One region of the Marinitoga sp. 1135 genome, then DNA from elsewhere that is predicted to be linked to it. Evidence: riboswitches for the same ligand, from Rfam matches in the RefSeq annotation. Region 1 holds a riboswitch; the other holds the start of a gene.

Evidence for each region. A riboswitch is a leader RNA that binds a small molecule or an ion and turns the genes downstream of it on or off. The one in region 1 is predicted to bind thiamine pyrophosphate.
Region 2: it holds a riboswitch for thiamine pyrophosphate, as region 1 does, so the genes downstream of both, XO10_RS08545 (thiamine ABC transporter substrate binding subunit) here and thiS (sulfur carrier protein ThiS) in region 1, are expected to answer to the same signal.

The regions. Positions count from the first base shown of each region.
Region 1 covers NZ_LBEZ01000008.1:25,991-36,381, reverse strand. Annotated here, with positions in the region: gene XO10_RS04460 (C45 family peptidase) at 1-432, opposite strand, end outside; gene XO10_RS04455 (thiamine-phosphate synthase family protein) at 561-1,742, opposite strand; gene thiC (phosphomethylpyrimidine synthase ThiC) at 1,754-3,055, opposite strand; gene thiH (2-iminoacetate synthase ThiH) at 3,068-4,135, opposite strand; gene XO10_RS04440 (thiazole synthase) at 4,138-4,905, opposite strand; gene thiS (sulfur carrier protein ThiS) at 4,898-5,095, opposite strand; TPP riboswitch at 5,151-5,261, opposite strand; gene XO10_RS04430 (hypothetical protein) at 5,397-5,966, shown strand; gene rpsL (30S ribosomal protein S12) at 6,136-6,510, shown strand; gene rpsG (30S ribosomal protein S7) at 6,523-6,990, shown strand; gene fusA (elongation factor G) at 7,011-9,089, shown strand; gene tuf (elongation factor Tu) at 9,132-10,331, shown strand.
Region 2 covers NZ_LBEZ01000019.1:62,233-72,623, reverse strand. Annotated here, with positions in the region: gene XO10_RS08580 (hypothetical protein) at 1-382, opposite strand, end outside; gene XO10_RS08575 (DMT family transporter) at 379-1,239, opposite strand; gene XO10_RS08570 (type I phosphomannose isomerase catalytic subunit) at 1,403-2,209, shown strand; gene XO10_RS08565 (CoA pyrophosphatase) at 2,206-2,829, shown strand; gene XO10_RS08560 (HAMP domain-containing sensor histidine kinase) at 2,893-4,122, shown strand; gene XO10_RS08555 (radical SAM protein) at 4,146-5,591, opposite strand; gene XO10_RS08550 (TetR/AcrR family transcriptional regulator) at 5,604-6,179, opposite strand; TPP riboswitch at 6,451-6,561, shown strand; gene XO10_RS08545 (thiamine ABC transporter substrate binding subunit) at 6,635-7,606, shown strand; gene XO10_RS08540 (DNA-directed RNA polymerase subunit beta') at 7,651-10,391, opposite strand, start outside.

The DNA.
Region 1 (10,391 bases):
AGCAATGTTTGTGCATCCATATAGATTAAAAAGTTCATCATATATATTCATTAAGAATATTGAATCCAGAGAAGTATTACTTCCTTTTGCAATTGCAGCCATTTCTGTTTTATATTCTTTTGGTATCTTTCTAAAATAATTTTTCATTGTATATCGTATAATAAGTTTTTCAAATATCGTTTTATTTTTCAATTCATTTTCAAGAAGCTTTTCCATATTATTAATTTCATTTCGTAGAGCTAAACCATGTTGGTAACCAATATCTTGAGATTCTCCTGATAAATATAAAATTTTCAAATTTCCAATTTTTTCTGTTTTATACTCTGCAGTAGTTATATTTTTTATTGGATATTTCAAAGGTGTGAAAATATACACAATATATAGCAAAGTAATAAAAAATACAATAAATAATGAATACAAAAATTTTTTCATATAAAAACTCCTCCAAACAAAAAGTTTATGTTCAGATTAATTATATCATTATTTTATTTTTTTCAAAAATAAAATTTTTATTAATATAAGCCTCCTAATATGACTTATTAGGAGGCTTATAATACATATCACAAAACAATATCTTTTACTTTTTTTATAACCTCTGTTGGTGTTCTTCCAAAAACCCTTATCATAGCTTCTTTTCCGAAAAATCCATCATCCCATACAAAATCTATAGGAGAATTAGTTTCATTATATATATTTGATAAACCATAAGGTATAGAGTGTCCTTCTTTTGACTGTATTTCAACAGGTTCATTATTTCTATCAAGGTAATAAGTTTTATATCCAAGTTCTTTTGCTTTTTCTATATATATTTTTTCATAGCGTATATTCATGGCAGATCTTATCCATGGGAAGTATTTCATTGTTGCAATTACTGCCCTTGCCATATGGCTTTTTCCAAAAAAAGCAGGTTCATGAATGAAATTAATCTCATTTTCCAGTTTGTGTATTCTTCCAGGAAATTTCCCAACTTCATTTTCATTTGAAGCAAATGGAAGTGCATAAACAATATTTTGACCTACTTCTGGAATAGTATACTTTCCAAGTTCTATTATTTGTGGTTTTATCTTCCATAATTCCTCTATTATATATCCTTTATGTGCTTCGTATAATAAATTTTCCGTTTGAACAAATTTGATTGAATTTAAAACAAGTTTATCCATATAATTTAAAGAAGCAATAATGGCTTCTTCAACACTATATTTCATATATATATGAGCGGAAATTAATGATGAGAAAACACAGCCTGTTCCATGTAAGGATTTTTCATATCTTTTTGAAAAGAAAGTTTTATTTTTATAAATAACCTCGATTTTCTCAGAATTTTTATGTCCGCCTGTTATAATTGTTTCGCATAATGGATTTGTTAATTGAAATTCTTCTGAATTCATAATTATTAAATCCACATATTTTGAACCTTCATTTACTTCTTCTGGAGAAATGATGTTGAAGTTTGTAGAGGTTTTGATTATGGGATTCCATATAATTTTAGCTTCTGGATATTTTTCTCTTAGTAATTTTATTTGTTCTGCATTTGCCATTCCTGCTTTAATTATAGAAATATTTTTGAATAATTCAAATTCTTCAAAAGAACTTCTAAATTCGATTTTTTTAAATATCTCTGTGTTTTGGATTGTATAAGCGGATATAACAGAAATAGGATTTATCTTAAATAATTTCATTATAGATATATCTTGAGTTATTCCGGCACCACCTGATGGATCGAAAGCTGAGAAAATAAGCATTATAACGCCTCCTATTCTATAAAAATACTTTCTTCTTTTTCTAAAAACTCTTCTGTAATTCTCATTGCACATAGCGGACCACACATTGAACACATATTATTTTCCATTCCCTTTCTTGAACTATAGAAATTCAAAGCTTTTTCCTTATCAATTGCTATTTCAAATTGCTTTTCCCAGTTAAATTCTTTTCTTGCATGACTCATTTGATTATCTATGTTCATATGTTTTCTATTTTTTGCTATATCAGCGGAATGTGCAGCGATTTTTGTTGCAATAACACCTTCTTTTATATCTTCAAGAGTGGGGAGTCTTAAATGTTCAGCTGGAGTTACAGCGCAGAGAAAATCTGCGCCTTTAGCTGCAGCAATAGCGCCGCCAATTGCAGAGGTTATATGATCATATCCAGGTGCAATATCTGTAGTAATTGGGCCAAGAACATAAAAAGGTGCTCTATCACAAATCTTTTTTTGAAGAATAACATTTGCTTCAATTTCATCAATAGGCATATGCCCCGGTCCTTCAACCATTACCTGTACCCCGGCATTTCGAGCTCTTTTTACCAGTTCTCCAAGTCTTAATAATTCTTCAAATTGCAAATCATCAGTAGCATCATGAAGAGAACCCGGCCTCATTCCATCGCCGAGACTAATAGTAACATCATATTCCCTACATATCTCAAGTACTTCATCAAAATACTCATAAAATGGATTTTCTTTGTGATTTTTAATCATCCAGCCAACTATTATTGAACCGCCACGCGATACTATTTTTGTTATTCTTCTGGAGTTTCTCAACTTTTCTATGGTAGTTCTTGTAATACCGGCATGAATAGTCATAAAATCAACACCGGCTTTTGCGTGATCTCGAACCATCTGTATAAAATCATCTGCATCAAAATCTATTACACGTTTTTTATTCTGGACAGCTTTTGTTGCTGCGTCATAAACAGGAACAGTTCCAACCATAATATTTGAATTACGTATTATTTCATCACGAATATATGAAAGATTACCCCATGTAGACAGATCCATTATAGAATCTGCGCCAAATTTCTCAGCAATTTTCAATTTTTCAATTTCTTCTTTGACGCTTGAATATCCCTGAGAAGTTCCGAGGTTAATATTAACCTTGGTTTTTAAACCTTCTCCTATAGCTCTAATATTATCAAATTTATGATTCTTATTAACCGGTAAAACCGCATATCCTTTTTCAATTTTATTTCGTAATTCTTCTGGTGAAATTCCTTCATATTCTGCCGCGATAACCATTTCTTCTGTAATAATTCCAGCTTTTGCAAATTCCAATTGTGTCATTTAAATTCCTCCTTAAAACCAATTTACCGTTGTTGGATTATAATTTCTTGTTTTGATATAATTCATAAATTCTTTTACTGTTCTGGTATCTTCAATTTCAAATTGTTTTGTTGAATCTTTGTATAATGTATATCCTCCAACATTTGTTGTTGATCCTGCTGACATTTTTGTGGCAATGCCCAGTATTGCATTTCTAAATTTTATGCTTTCTCGAGTGGAGATATTTATATGTACTCGAGGGAAAATTAATTTTAAAGCAAGAATATAATGGATAAGTTTTTTATCAGAAATACTATAAAATTTATCTTTTACATTAAAAGCTGTTCTAATTCTTGGAAAAGATATCGAATATTCTACATTAGGATAATTCTTTAAAAGATAATCCATATGGTATGCCATCATTATAATTTCAAACTCCGGTTCATAAAGCCCTAATAAAGCTCCTATATTTATTTCTCTTACCCCAGCTTTTATGGCTTCTTCAACAGTATTAAGCCTTTTTTTGAAATCTTTTTTTGGACCAAATAAATGAACTTCTCTATATTTTTCCGGAGAATAGGTTTCCTGATACAATGTAACCCCTACAAGACCTGCTGTGACTAATTTCTCGTATTTTTCCCGGGTTAAAGAATATGTTTCTATAGAAATTTCTTTGAAAAAGTTTTTCAATATTTTTATGGTATTATATAAATACTCAAAATTAGAATTTACAGGATCTTCTCCAGTTAATATTAGAACGTGGTCAATTCCCTCGTGGTTTAAGTATAAGGCTTCCTGTTCTATTTCTTTATATGATAATTTCAATCGATGTATTTTATTAGAAGCCTTAAATCCACAATATGTGCAACCATTTATACAATAATTTGAAATGTAAAGTGGAGCATATAAAAATATAACATCACCAAAGAATTTTCTATTATTTTTTATTACTTTCTTCGCCATTGTTCGAAGATCATTATTTTGAAGCAATCCATATATGTCATTTACAGAAAAAAATTCTTTATTTAGATTAATATTATATTTGTTCTTTCTGGCTGAATTAACATAAGCAATGATTTTTTCTATGTTTTCTGAAAACATAGTTAATCTCTTCCTATATAATCGAACAATGGCGAAGATGCTTCTGCCACTTCTTTTTCTTCTGGAATTCCGGCCAGATAAGCCAGTCTTCCAGCCTGAGCTGCTAAAGAAAAGGCTTTTACCATTTTTACAGGATCTTCCGCAATTGAAACAGCAGTATTTGCAAGTACAGCATGACATCCAATTTCCATTGCTTCAGAAACATGAGATGGTTTTCCAATTCCAGCGTCAATAATAATTTTCGCATCAAATTCATTTAGAAGAATTTTTACAAGTTCTTTTGTAGTAAAGCCTTTATTTGTTCCTATAGGAGAACCAAGAGGCATTAAAACCTCAGCGCCATTTTCAATCATTTTTCTTGCATCATATAAATCAGGATACATATAAGGGAAAACCTTAAAACCTTTTTCTGTTAATAATTTACAGGCTTTTATAGTTTCCTGATTATCAGGCATTAAATACTTTGAATCATTTATAATTTCAATCTTTATCCAGTCTGTATTCATTAATTCTTTACCTGCCTGTGCAATTAAAAGAGCTTCTTCAGCGTTCCTTGCACCTGAAGTGTTTACCATAATTTTTTTTGCACTAATATAATCCAGAATACTTTCATTTAAACTTCCGTATGATGCTCTTCTCATTGCAACAGTGACAACCTCAATTTTTGCTTCTTCAATAGCTTTTTTCATAATAGAATAATCCTTAAATTTTCCTGTGCCCATAAAAAATAGATTATTTATTTCCTCATTATAAAATTTAATATCAACCACCTCCTACAACAGTAATAATTTCAATTTTATCCTTTTCCGAAATTTGAGAATCAGGATAACTTTTTTTTGAAACAATGGCTCCGTTTTTAATTACGACAATTGGTTTGTTATGAAGGGATAATTCTTCAACTAAATCTTTTATATTGGTGCTTTTACAGACCTTTTCTTTTCCATTTATAAATACCTTCAAAAAATCACCTCCTGATATAAAAAAATCTCCTGCACGAAGCAGGAGATTGATTTTTTATACTCCCTGCTCCGCTCCTTTCGCCGGTATTATCCAGATCAAGTTATGAGGGTCAGAGGTTTCCACCTCACTCTCAGCTGCGGTATCAGCAGCTCCCCTGCGGATCATAAATATTCACTTTTCATTTTGATTATATCATTAATTTTTTTAATTTTCAAGAATTTATTCAGTATAATCATAATTATGTTTAATGAGAGCAATATGAATATGATATAATAAATAAAACCAATTTTGAGGTGATTATATGTCAATAGAAATTGAAAGAAAATATATTATTTCTAATGATGAAAGTGAAAAATTAATAAAAAAGGCTATAAAGAAAATAGGTATTGTTCAATGGTATATTCGTGATGATATTAATGAAATAGAAAGATATAGGCTTTCAATAATAAAAAATAATAAAGATTATGATTACAAATGGACATACGCATATAAAGCAAATACAAAAATTGCACATGAAAAAATAGAAAAAGAAAGAGTAGAAAAACCACAGGAATTGGAAAATCTGATAAAATATAAAATGGTAGCAAAAATAAGATATATGATAAATGATAATCCAGAAATTGTTGTTGATGAATTTGTTGATTTTAATAAAATAAGGTATAATATAGAGGAAAAATTTTTACTTGAAATAGAAATGAAAGAAGAAAAAAAATATAAAAAAGAAGATTTTGAAGAAGTACTAAAAAATTTTGATATTGAAACGATAAAAGATGTTACTGAGGACTTTAAATATTATAATAATAGAATAGCAGTAGTTGCAAAAAATATGATCCTCAATGAGATTATTGAAAAAATAAAAGAAAAGTTATAATGTTATCGTACACACAAAACCGTGGATAGTACTGTAACAAAATACATAAAACTTTTTAGTTTTTGTAACTTCACAAAAAAATCACAACATTTTAATTGAAAATTAAAAAGACCTGAGGTAAAATACACTTGGTATTTTTAAAAATTCTGAAAGGAGGAATACAAATTATATGCCAACGATAAATCAACTTGTTAGACATGGAAGAAAACAACTAAAGAAAAAGTCAAAATCTCCAGCATTACAGAGCAATCCTCAAAAAAGAGGTGTATGTGTAAGGGTTTCAACAATGACACCTAAGAAACCTAACTCAGCTTTGAGAAAAATTGCAAGGGTTAGACTTTCAAACGGAATTGAAGTTACAGCATATATTCCAGGTGAAGGTCATAACTTACAGGAACACTCCAATGTATTAATAAGAGGCGGAAGGGTTAAAGACTTGCCAGGTGTTAGATATAAGATTATCAGAGGTACATTGGATGCAGCTGGTGTTGAAGGAAGAAAACAGAGCAGAAGTAAATACGGCGCAAAAAGACCTAAGAAGTAAGGAGGTAAGTAAATGAGAAGAAGAAGGGCACCAAAGAGACCGGTTACACCAGATCCAATATATAATGATGTATTGGTATCAAAATTGGTTGTTAGGGTAATGAAAGATGGTAAAAAAACAGTTGCACAGTCTATAGTATACGGTGCATTTGATATAATAAAAGAAAAATTGGAAAAAGATCCTTTAGAAGTATATCATCAAGCAGTACAAAATGTAAGACCATTAATTGAAGTAAGACCAAGAAGGGTTGGAGGAGCTACATATCAAGTTCCATTTGAAGTACCAGAGGAAAGGGCTATCTCTTTAGCTTTAAGATGGATTGTTAAAGCTGCAAGAGATAAATCAGGAAGACCAATGAAAGAAAAATTAGCTCAAGAATTAATAGATGCTTATAATGGTGTTGGAGCAGCAGTTAAGAAGAGAGACGACGTACACAAAATGGCTGAAGCTAATAAAGCATTTGCTCATTACCGCTGGTAATTTATTGAGGAGGGATTGTTTTGAAAGAGCGGTTATATGCCTTAAATAAAACAAGAAATATTGGAATTATTGCACATATTGATGCTGGTAAAACAACAACAACAGAAAGAATATTGTTTTATACAGGTAAAAAACATAAAATAGGGTCCGTTGATGACGGTACAGCAACAATGGACTGGATGGAACAGGAAAAAGAAAGAGGTATCACAATTACCTCAGCAGCTACAACATGTTTCTGGAGAGATCACAGGATTAACATCATTGATACACCCGGACACGTGGATTTTACAGTTGAAGTTGAAAGGGCATTAAGGGTATTAGATGGTGCTGTTGTTATATTTGACGCACAGGTTGGTGTTGAACCTCAGTCAGAAACAGTTTGGAGACAGGCTGATAGATATAATGTTCCAAGGGTTGCATACATGAACAAAATGGATAAACTTGGGGCAGATTTTTATAATGCAGTTCAAACAATGATTGACAAATTAGGAACAAACCCATTACCTTTACAGATTCCTATAGGAGCAGAATCTGATTTTGAAGGTGTTGTTGATCTTGTAAAAATGAAAGCAATATATTGGGTTAGTGAAGATGGATCAAAATTTGAATACAGAGATATTCCAGAGGATTTAGTTGCTAAAGCAGATCAATACAGAGAAGATTTAATAACAGCTATTTCAGAATATGATGAAGAAATAATGGAATTATTCTTTGAAGGAGAAGATATTCCAGAAGATAAAATAAAAGCTGCAATAAGAAAAGGAACAATTGAAGGTGCATTTGTTCCAGTAGTATGTGGAACATCATTTAAAAACAAAGGTGTTCAACCTGTATTAGATGCAATTGTTGATTACTTACCTTCACCGCTTGATTTACCGCCTGTAAAAGCATATGATGCAAGAACAGGTGAATTTGTAAGAGAACTCGAACCAGATGAAAATGGACCATTTGTTGCTCTTGCATTTAAAATCATGGTGGATCCATATGTTGGTAAGCTCACATTTGCAAGGGTATATTCAGGAAAATTACAAAAAGGAAGCTATGTTTTAAATACAACAAAGGGTAAGAAAGAAAGAGTTTCAAGATTAATGTTCATGCATTCAGATCAAAGAGAAGAAGTAGATTACATCAGAGCTGGTGACATTGTAGCTATAATAGGTTTAAAGAATACAATTACAGGTGATACATTAACAGAAGAAGGACAGGATATTGTATTGGAAAAATTGGAATTCCCAGAACCAGTTATCTCATTGGCAATTGAACCAGAAACAAAAAATGATGAAGCTAAATTAACTAAAGCATTACAAGCATTAACAGAAGAAGATCCAAGTTTAAATGTTAAACTTGATCACGAAACAGGTGAAACAATACTTTCAGGTATGGGTGAATTACACCTTGAAATTATAGTAGATAGGTTAAAGAGAGAATTTAAAGTTGGAGTTAAAGTTGGTCAACCACAGGTTGCATATAGAGAAACAATTAGAGGAACAGCTGATGTTGAAACTAAATACATCAGACAATCTGGTGGTAGAGGTCAATACGGTCACGTTAAAATTAAAATTGAACCTATTGAAAATACAAAAGTATTGGAATTTGAAGATAAAATCGTTGGAGGTATTATTCCAAAAGAATATATTCCAGCAGTTGAAGCGGGTATAAAAGAAGCTATGCAATCAGGTGTGTTAGCTGGATACCCAATGGTTGGTATAAAGGCTACATTGTACGATGGTTCATACCACGAAGTTGACTCTTCAGAAATGGCATTTAAGATTGCAGGTTCTATGGCATTAAAAGATGCTGCTAAAAAAGCAAATCCTGTATTATTAGAACCAATCATGAAAGTTGATATTACAACACCTGAAGAATACATGGGTGACATTATAGCTGACTTAAACTCAAGAAGAGGAAGAATTGAAGGTTTTGAAAATGTGGGAAATACAAGCACAAGATTAATTCACGCTTTAGTTCCACTTTCAGAATTATTCGGTTATGCAACAGTATTGAGATCATTGTCTCAGGGAAGAGCAACACAATCAATTCAATTCTCACATTATGATGAAGTTCCAGCTTCAGTAGCTGAAAAAATAATGAATAAATAATCTTATTAAATAGCATCACAAAACATAGAGGAGGGACAAAAAATGGCAAAAGAAAAGTTCGTCAGAAGCAAACCACATATGAATATTGGTACAATCGGACATATCGACCACGGTAAAACAACATTAACAGCAGCTATTACAAAATCATTAGCTTTAAAAGGATACGCAGACTTCACACCATTTGAACAAATCGATAAAGCTCCAGAAGAAAAACAGAGAGGTATTACAATCAATATTGCACACGTTGAATACGAAACAGATCACAGACACTATGCACATATCGACTGTCCAGGTCACGCTGACTACATCAAAAATATGATCACAGGTGCTGCACAGATGGATGGTGCTATCTTAGTTGTAGCAGCAACAGACGGTGTTATGCCACAAACAAGAGAACACGTTCTCTTATCAAGACAGGTTAACGTTCCAGCTATCGTTGTATTCATCAACAAAACAGATATGGTTGATGACGAAGAAATCATCGAATTAGTTGAAATGGAAGTAAGAGAATTATTAAATCAGTACGAATTCCCAGGAGACGAAGTTCCTGTAATCAAAGGTTCAGCTTTAAAAGCATTAGAAGCAGATTCACAGGACGATCCATGGGTACAGAAAATCTACGAATTAATGGATGCAGTAGACAGCTACTTCCCAGAACCACAGAGACCAGTAGATCAGCCATTCCTTATGCCTGTTGAAGACGTATTCTCAATCACAGGTAGGGGTACAGTTGTTACAGGAAGAATCGAAAGAGGAGCTATTCACCCAGGTGACGAAGTAGAAATCGTTGGTATGACAGATGAAATTAAGAAAACAGTTGTAACTGGTGTTGAAATGTTCAGAAAATTATTAGACGAAGGTATCGCTGGTGACAACGTAGGATGTTTGTTAAGAGGTATTGACAAAGACGAAGTATGGAGAGGTCAGGTATTAGCAAAACCAGGTTCAATCACACCTCATAAGAAATTCAAAGCACAAATCTACGTATTAAAGAAAGAAGAAGGAGGAAGACACACTCCATTCAAGAAAGGTTACAGACCACAATTCTACATCAGAACAGCTGACGTTACAGGTACATTGTTAGAATTCGAAGGCGGAGCAGAAATGGTTATGCCAGGAGATAACATTGTAACAACAGTAGAATTAATCTACCCTGTAGCATTAGAAAAGAACATGAGATTTGCTGTTCGTGAAGGTGGAAGAACAGTTGGAGCAGGTGTTGTTACAGAAATAGTAGAATAATAAAATCTTTTTGCAAAGTTTTTATTATAAAATATAAAATCGGGGAGCTTCCACGCTCCC
Region 2 (10,391 bases), on a different contig from region 1:
ATAGTTCTATATTGGTTTTATAAATATTTTGATTTATAAATAATGCATATTTTGAATCTATTGTATCTTTTAACTGGCTCTGACCAACTCTTAAATAAAAATCTTTATTAAAATAAACCTTTAAATATCCCTGCTGTATTAAGAAATAATGGTTTAGTATAAAGGATGAATGGTCTGTAAATACATATTTTCCATCTTTTCTTACCGGAAAGTCTATAATTGCTTCAAAGTTGTCTGAATAATATCCACCAATTAGTTGAAGATAATCGCTTGTAGCTGAATTGGTAATTGTATAATCTGCAATAAAGTTAAAGGAAAAGTTAGCAAAACCGTTAAAAGATACTAAAAGTATAGCTATAAGTATTAATACTATTTTTTTCATATTTCTTCTTCAACTCCTTTTTCAATATAATTCTCTTTATTTGTTTTTCTGGTAAAGTTTAATGATGCAATTACAAGAGCTATAATGAGTATTATTCCGCCTATTATTTGTGTTGACGTCATTCTTTCGTGCAATATTATAAATGATGATAGCATTGCAAATATTGGTTCTCCAATAAATATAAATGCTGTGGTATTGGTGGAAACAACTTTTTGATATTTTAATTGTACAAGTGTTGCAAATATTGTAGCAAGAACTGCTGTAAACAATGCTGTACCAATCATAGGAAGAGTTATATGAATTGGTTTTGTTAAAGATAATGCTCCATTTAATACTGCAACAAATAAGAATTGATATCCAAGCAATGACGTCTCTTTTTCTATCTTTGAATATTTCGTAATATATACCATTGATAATGCAAAGAATATTGCACATAATAATGTGAGAAAATCGCCAAAATTAAATCCTGAAATTCCTCCTGATAATAGATAAGAACCTGTAATTGCAAAAGGTAATGCTATAATATGGTTTAAATGCGCTTTTTCTTTTTCTACAAGATACGAAAAAAATGGAACCATGATTATATATAATGATGTTATAAATCCGCTTTTTGAAGCTGTTGTTAAGGTTAGTCCTACTGTCTGTGTAATATATCCAAGAGCAATGAATATTCCTATTATCATACCGTATTTAAAGTTTTGCTTTTTCCAGATTAGAAATGAAAGCAATGATGCTATTGCAAATCTTAAGGTTAAAAAGATATAAACATCATTTTCTCCAACTGTCATTTTTATTAGAGGAAATGTGCTTCCCCAGATGAAGGTTACAAATAGCAATAAAAAGTATGCTTTTAACATATAACTCCTCCTGTTTTATTGTTTGTTTTTCAAATTATTTTATATGATAAATTATATCATATGATATCCTTTTTTTATAAGAGATTTTACCGCATGAGTAATTTTTTTTATGATATAATATTATTATGTAGTAATAAAAATTATATTATGAAGGGTGATTTATATGTTTGATGAAATATTAAAGTCAAAACCTATTTTTGTTGAAAAGGTATGGGGTGATTTTTCTTTAAATAAAGAGTTTAATATTGAAAATATGGACAAAATTGGAGAAGTATGGTTATTCTCCGGATTTGAGGGTTATGAAACGGAACTTTATGGTATGGAATCAAATAATTTTTATGGAAATCCTTCTGAATATATAAAAGATATTTTTGGAATGGAATTACCTCGTATTCCGTTATTGTTAAAGTTAATATCCACTACTCAATGGCTTTCAATTCAGGTTCATCCGGATGATGATATTGCAAGAAACGCTGAAAATGAACCATGGGGAAAGACTGAAGCATGGTATTTTTTAAATGAAAAGAATGAAATATTTATTTCTAATGATGTAGAAAAAAATAAAAATGCAATTGATTCAGGCGATTGGGATAAGGTTTTTAAACCAACTAAACTTAATAAAAACGATTTATTATTTATTCCAGCAGGAGTTGTTCATACACTTGGCCCAAATTCAAAATTGCTTGAAATTCAGCAAACTTCAAATCTTACATATAGATTATATGATTGGGGAAGACCAAGGGAAATTCATGTTGAAAAAGGTAAAAATGCTTTGAAGAATTGTCCATTTGTAATTGCTAATTTACCAAAAGAATTTAAAACGCAATATTTTACTGTACTTGAAAAAGATAATGGTGAAATTATTAAAGGACCTGGAATTTTTGTGGAATTTGAAACATATGAAACATTTATAATTCCTTTTAATTTAGAATATACAGCAAAAAAGAAAGGACTATTCTTTACATTATGAATATAGAAAAGATCAAAAATATTTATAAAGATTATAAACCAGATTTGATTTCTGAATTTAAACGATTTGCTGTAACAATACCTCTTGTGGAAATAAATAATGAGGTAAATATTGTTTTTGAAATTCGGGCAGATCATTTACCTCAACCTCGTGAGGTAAGTTTGCCAGGAGGCGCTGTTGAAAAAGGTGAAGGAATATATGATGCTGCTTTAAGGGAATTAAATGAAGAATTGGGAATTAAAAAAGAAAAAGTAAGATTAATCTCTCAACTTGATTATTTCACAACACCTTTTAATTTTGTGATATATCCATTTCTTATAGAAATTAAAGATTTTGATATTTCTGATATTCGACCTAATGAAGAAGTGAAAGAGTACTTTTTTGTTCCTTTAAAATTTTTCTTAAATAATGAACCATTGATGTATAAGGTAAATGTAAAAATGGAACCTCCAGAAGATTATCCTTATCATTTAATTCCAAATGGCAAAAATTATAACTGGAGAAAAGGATATTATAAAACACTTTTTTATCTTTACGAAAATAAAATCATATGGGGCTTAACAGCAAGAATTATAGATGATTTTAAAAATACATTGAAAATTTTTTCATTAACATTTTGATTATGAAAAAAGATATGTTATAATTTTAAAATGTGTGAGTTTTTATACAGGGGGGCACCTAGCATGGATTGTGAAAACGATATTTTATCAAATTTTGAATTAATGGCAGAACTTTCTTCACAATTAACCGGTGAAGAAAATGAAAAGGAATTTATGAAAAAATTATTGTCTGTTGCTATTAAAAGTATCCCTGAAGCTGAAGCCGGGACAATCTGGCTTATAGATAATACATTATATAAGGCCGTTGTTGGTTATAATTACGATGAAGATATTGTTGAAAAACTTATAGTTCCTCTTGAAGATTCATATATTTATAGATATATGGATGTTCAGGATATTATAGAAATTGATGCTTTTAAAGAATTTAAGAATCCATCGAGAATTTTCCATGAAAATGTAAAACAATTACATGAAAAACATGAAAATATGATTACCCTTGCTTATCCTTTAAAGGTTGGAGATGAAATTAAAGGGCATATATATGTTGATAATTTCAGACTTAAAAAGTTCAGTGAAACTGCTAAAAAATCTTTAAAAATATTTGGAAGTTTTGCCTCAACGTTTTTAACTTTAAAATCTCTTCGTGATGAGGAAAAGAAAGCAAATGAAATGAACAGTGTATATTTAAGTTTTATTACACATGAGGTTAGAACACCTTTAACTGCTATTTTAGGGTATTCTGAAAGTATTTTAAGAGGAAAGGATAATTTAACAACAGAAGAAATTTTCGATCTTGTAAAACGTATTTATCTCAGCTCAAAACATATGAACTCCCTTATTTCTGATTTATCAACCTTTAATAAATTAAATAGAGAAGAAGAAATGAACTTTACTGAGGTTCATTTGAAATTCCTTGTTTATGAGTCAATATCTATTGTTGAACCACAACTTTCACCAGAAGTGGAATTAAATATTAAATTTGAAAATAATATCCCTGAGATGATAGAAACCGATCCATTAAAAATGAAGCAAATACTTGTAAATATCGTTGGAAATGCTATAAAATATACTGACGAGGGATATGTAAATGTTCATATTTCATTTGATAATAAAACAAAAGAGTTTGTTATTGTGGTAAAAGATACAGGTCCTGGAATTCCAGAAGACAAACTTAATGATATATTCAAACCATTTGTTAGATTGGCTAAAAATAAACCCGGTAGTGGTTTAGGCCTGGCAATTGTAAAACGTTTAATCGAAAAACTAATGGGAAGGATTCATGTTGAATCTGAAGTTGGAAAAGGTACAACTATTGAATTGAGATTCCCACAAAAAATAACAGCTGAGGTTTAAATACCTCAGCTGTTTTTTATTTATTATGCTTTTTTATCAAGAGCAAGTTTTTCTTCGTTATCTGCATATCTTCTCATACGTGTTTCATAATTATATATACCTCTTTTTGCTGGATATTTTTCTGCATATCCCTTTTCATACCATAACTTATCCGCATATTCTTTCCAGCCTTCTGCAAGTTTATCAAGTTCTGGTGCCAATTCTGTTATGACTTTTTCGCTTCCTGAATGCTGTGGAATTGCATTGAATTTCTTTACCATTGATCTTAATACTCGTGGATTGTCTATAATTGGACATGGTCTAAAGAGATTGTTTGAATATGGTATTGTTCTCTTATATGCTTCAAAGAATGGTGATTTTAATATTTCTATAATGCTCTTTTCTCTAATGCTATCTACTGCAAATTGCTGGAATACACATGGTTCTACATAACCTTTTGCATTAATATGCAAATATTTTGAACCAGCTGCTAAACAACCATGAGTTAAGAATCCGTGATTCCAGAAGTCTGCAACAAATGCAAAGTCTCCATTAAGTCTCTTTTCTTCTGTTATAAGGAATCTTTCATATCTCTGTTCTGGTGTAGGAACAAGATCCATTGTTGGATCCATTCCAACAGGCATAAACTGGAATATCCATGCATATGCAACATTGTGCTCTTTTAAGAAGTTCCAGAATTCATCGCTTGTAATTAGGTCATGATTCTTTCTTGTTGCAGTAATTGAAGCTCCATATATTACTCCATGTTTGGTTAATAATTCCCATGCATTTAATACTTTTTTGAATACACCTTTTCCTCTTCTCCAATCTGTCATTTCTTCAAAGCCTTCAACAGATACGGATAATGTTGCATTTCCAAGTTCTGCAAGTCTTTTTGCTTTTTCTTCATCTATTAATGTACCGTTTGTATAAATCATGAAATATGAGTCATTAAATTCTTCAAGAACATCGAATAAGTAAGGATAAATAAATGGTTCACCGCCGGTAATTATGAAGAAGTATATTCCAAGATCATTGAATTGTCTTATTACGCTAAATATTTCTTCCTTTGAAAGTTGATATTTATGACCATAAAGTCCTGCATAACAACCTACACATCTTAAATTACATGCATACGTTGGACTTATAACAGCAAGTTTTGGAAGAACAACTTCATATTCATGCATTTTTTCCTGCCTTACCTTTTCACCAACTGCAAATTCATTGATAATAAGATTGTTTATTATCTTTTCTACAACTTTTGGACTGGCTTTTTTGAATAACTCTGACCATTTTACAAGCATTGGATCTTTTCTTTCAGCGCCTTCGGCAAGTTTCCTTAAACCGCTTTTTGTTGGTTCTTTTGCAAATTTTTCCAGTGTTCTCAATAATTTTGCAAGATCTTCAACCTCTGAGTTTCTAACAACATTTGTTACCAATTTTGAAGCCTGTTTCATCATCATGTTTTTCATATTATCAAGGATTTTCATAAAATCCCTCCTTTATGAAATTATTTTTCCTATTATATATTCAAAAGCTTCACATAATTCCCCTTCTTTAAACTCAACTCCAACAGATTTATATATACTTATACCATCAAACATAGCCTGTAAAACAACTGCAGCGGTTTTTGACGGCACAAATTCTTCCCACATTTCAAATAGTTGAGAATAATATTCATGAAATAAATTGGTTAATTCTTTAGCTCTATTTTTATTATGTATAGAATTAATTAATATCTCAAATAATCTTAATAAATCATCTGATGGAAATTCTTTTAATACTTTCACATATAATTTTATTACTGCACGTGCTTTTTCTTCTTTTGAAGTATTTTCAGGAATCATAATTTCAAGTGATTTTTTTAACCTTTCAACAAGTATGGAAAATGCCGTTATTATTAATGAATCTTTGCTATCAAAATATAGATATAATGTTCCTTTTGATACTCCAGCCTCTTTTGCTACTTCATCCATGGTAAAACTGGACAATCCCTTTTTTATTATTAAATTAAGAGCTTTTTCTGCTATGCTTTTTCTTTTAGCTTCTTTATAATTTTCTTTACGGTCATTATTCATATTACCACCTCATACATGACTGACTGTTCGGTCAATATTATTATAATACTTTTTTCATTTTGTTTCAATTATGACATAAAAAGTCATAAAACTGAACGGTCAATTTACTATTACCTTAAAAATAGAGATATCCGATATTTTATATATCAAAAAACTGACTGACTATACAGTCAAATATTTCAAGAAAAATTAACCTTTATGTTTCTAAAAATTATTAATTTATACAGTTTTTTAGTAATTGATGAGTATAATAAAATTGTAAGTTAATACAGTAACCCGCCGGGGGAGCTGCTGATACCGCAGCTGAGATTAAGGTGGAAGCCTTAGACCCCAGCACCTGATCCGGGTAATACCGGCGTAGGGAGTGCGGTAAAAAGGATAATTCAATCACGCCTTCCATGCCGGAAGGCGTTTTTTCTTTTAAAAATTATAATTTATTATTTGGAGGTGAGTGCATGAAAAAGGGTATTGTTTTTTTAAGTGTTTTATTATTATATTCTTGGCTATTTGCAAAAAGTCTAACTGTTTATGTTTATGACAGTTTGGACTGGATTAAGAAAGGGGTTATTCAGAAATTTGAAAATATGTATAACGTAGATGTAAATGTTGTTGTTCTTGGAGACGGGGGAACTTTGCTTTCACGACTTAAACTTGAAAAGAAAAATCCAAAGGCTGATGTAGTTATTGGTCTTGATCAGTCGCTTTCTGTGTTGGCCATTAATGAAGATCTGGTAATGCCATATAAACCTTTAAATATTTCAAAGATAAAAGATGACTTAATCTATGATAAAAGTTATCATTTAATTCCATATGATTATGGTGCAATTGCTATTGTTTATGATCCAGAAAAATTAAAATCCGTTCCTAAAAGTTTTGAAGATTTAACAAAGTTAAAAAAGAAATTGATTATTCAGGATCCACGAACTTCCAGTACAGGTCAGGCATTTTTGTTATGGACAATAGCAGTATATAAAGATCAATGGAAAGATTTCTGGAAAAGGTTAAAACCAGCAATACTAACAGTTACACCAGGTTGGGGAGAAGCCTTTGCAAAATTTGAAGCTGGTGAAGCGCCTATGATGGTAAGTTATGCTACAGATGGCGCTTATTCATATTATTATTATAAGAGCACCAAGTATAAAGCTTTTATTCCTCAAGAGGGAGCTTATATACAAATAGAAGGCGCTGGTATTGTAAAAGGAACAAAGAATCCTGAGCTTGCAAAAAGATTTATTGAATTCTTATTGTTTGATGATTTTCAAAAAGAAGTGCCTTTAAATCAGTGGATGTTCCCGGTAACTAACGTAAAACTTCCTGAAGCATTTAAGTATGCTCTTGTTCCTGAAAAGGTTTTAACAATAGATTCAGAAGAATTGAACAAGAATCTTGAAAATTGGTTAGATGAATGGGAAGAAATTATGTATTAATTACAAAAAAGGCTCGGAAAAATCCGAGCCTTTTTTATTATCTATTATGATGCTGCGCTTTCGCTTTCATCTGTTTTTGTATCTTCTGTTGGATATGTTGGTAATTCGAATATTGAGATTTCTGATTCTAAGAATGCTTTTAATCCTGTTCCAGCTGGAATTGGCTGTCCAACTATAACATTTTCTTTTAATCCCAATAAGTAGTCTTCTCTTCCTTCTAATGCTGCTTCTGTTAATACCTGAACTGTTTGCTGGAATGATGCTGCACCTAACCAACCTTCTCTTTCAAGAGATGATTTTGTTATTCTTAAAAGTTTTCTTTCGTATCTTGCTGGTTCTTTTGGCGCAATTAATAATGTTTCTTTTTCTCCAACAAGCCTAATTTCTTCATCTTCATTTTCGAGTAATTGAGGTTCTGATTTGAATACTTCAATTTCTTTTATTCCAGCTGCAATTATTCTATTTAATAATTCTTCTGTTACTGTATCTCCTATTTCTCCTATTGTTTCATTCTCTTCATCAACTTTTACAATGATTTTTTCTGCTAATTTTTTACCTATTGCCATTTCTCTGTTTTCTTCAACCTTTTTATTTGCTTCATAGATTTGTTTGTTTACCTTTTCAACTGTTTTGAGGTTTACAAGGTCTTTTGGCATAAAGTCTGTATCTCCAGCATATGTTATTTCAACTTTGTTGAACATTTGTTTGATTATTATTTCAAAGTGTTTATCGTGAATTTCAACACCCTGTTCAGCATATATCTTTTTAATTTCTTTTAATAGGTAATCAAAGGTTACTTCCGCACCAAGCTCTTCAAGTAATCTTCTTGGTTTTATATTACCTGAAGTTAATCTGTAGCCAGGTTCAACCTTGTCACCTTCATTTACTGTTGGTTTAACCTTAGGATCTGCTATATATGTATATAGTTCTCCTTTTAGATCTTCAACAATAATTACAAGTCTTCCTTTTTCATCTCTGTTCACTTTTCTTACTATACCTTTTACTGTTGAGAATTCTGCTTCAGGACCTTTTAAGTTCTTTCTTGCTTCAAATAATTCTTCTGCTCTTGGAAGACCCTGGGTAATATCACCTGCTGTAGCAATACCCCCTGTATGGAATGTTCTCATTGTAAGCTGTGTTCCAGGTTCACCTATAGACTGTGCTGCTATGATACCTACAGATTCACCTATATTTACTATTTTGTGGTTTGAAAGATCCATACCATAACATTTAGCACAAACACCATGTTCTGCCTCACAGGTTAAGATTGATCTTACATAGATTGAAGGTCTTACCTCTATTGTTTCTATATTATATCTTTCTAATTTTCTTGCTGTATCAGCATCAATTTTTTCCTGATAATTTGCAAGTGTGATAATCTTTCCGTTTTCATCTTCAACTTTAATTGCATCACCTACATGAACGAAATTAACTACTTTATATTCTTTTACATCAACTTCTTTTATATTATGCTGTTTTAATGAAACTATTATATCATTGTCTATTACTGTTCCTTTTGCATATAATAATTCTCCATCAACAAGGACATCACTATTGAGAATATTGTATAAGTAAAGATTGATTTTATCTACGCTTAATTTTTCATGTACTTCATAAACAGGAATTGTTGATCTGTAATTTGCAAGGAATTCTGCATCTTCTTCATCTAACATTACATCTTTTACATATTTCTTTCCTGTTGTTGGATTTACAATTATTTCATCTGTTACAGGGTCTACAACATCTGATGCAAGTACTCTACCAAAGAGATAATCTGCAAGTTTTTCTATTCTCAATCCGTCTGCTATTAATTCTCTTGCTTCTATACCCTTTGATGTTCCACAATCTGGTTCTGTTACTGTAATTGATTGTGCAACGTCTACAAGTCTTCTTGTAAGGTAACCTGCTGTAGATGTTCTTAATGCTGTATCTGCAGAACCTTTTCTAGCTCCGTGTGTTGAAATAAAGAATTCAAGTTCAGAAAGACCATTTCTAAAGTTTGATTTAATAGGTAACTCAATAACTTTACCTGATGGATCAGCCATAAGACCCCTCATACCTGCAAGCTGTTTTAACTGGTCAATGTTACCCCTTGCACCGGAGTCAACCATCATCCATACAGGATTAAATGGATATTTTCTAAATTCTTTACTTGTTACTTCTGTAACGTCCGCTATTGTCTTTTCCCAGACTTTAACTACTTCTTTATATCTTTGATCATCTGTAAGGTAACCTTCTTCATAATACTTTTCAATTTCCATAACTATTTGTTCTGACTTTTTGATAATTTCTATTCTTTCTTTTGGTTCTACTATATCCCTTACAGATATTGTTAATCCTGATAATGTTGCATAGTGGAATCCTAAGAATTTAATATCATCAAGCAAGTCTGCTGTTCTGTCAATTCCATGGTATTTAAATGTATCGAATATAAGATTTTTGATTTCTTTTTTCTTGTATATTTTGTTGAAATCTGGATTAAATCTTCCAATTGGTTCTGGCAATATTTCCTTGAAGATCAATCTTCCAACTGTTGTCTTGATTAATTTTCCGTCAAGATACAATCCAATTGGTTCATGGAGTATGAGTGTTGGTTTTTCCCATCTCAATTCATTATCTTCAACAACTATTTCATTTTTTATTACCTTTTCATATTCATGAACGTATAATGCGTGTAATTCATCATTAAATAAATATTTTATTGTGTCTTTATTTTCAAAGTCTTTTATATTTGAAGGTAATTTTCTTGATTCAAAGTATTTTGGATCAACTGTTGTAAGGTAAT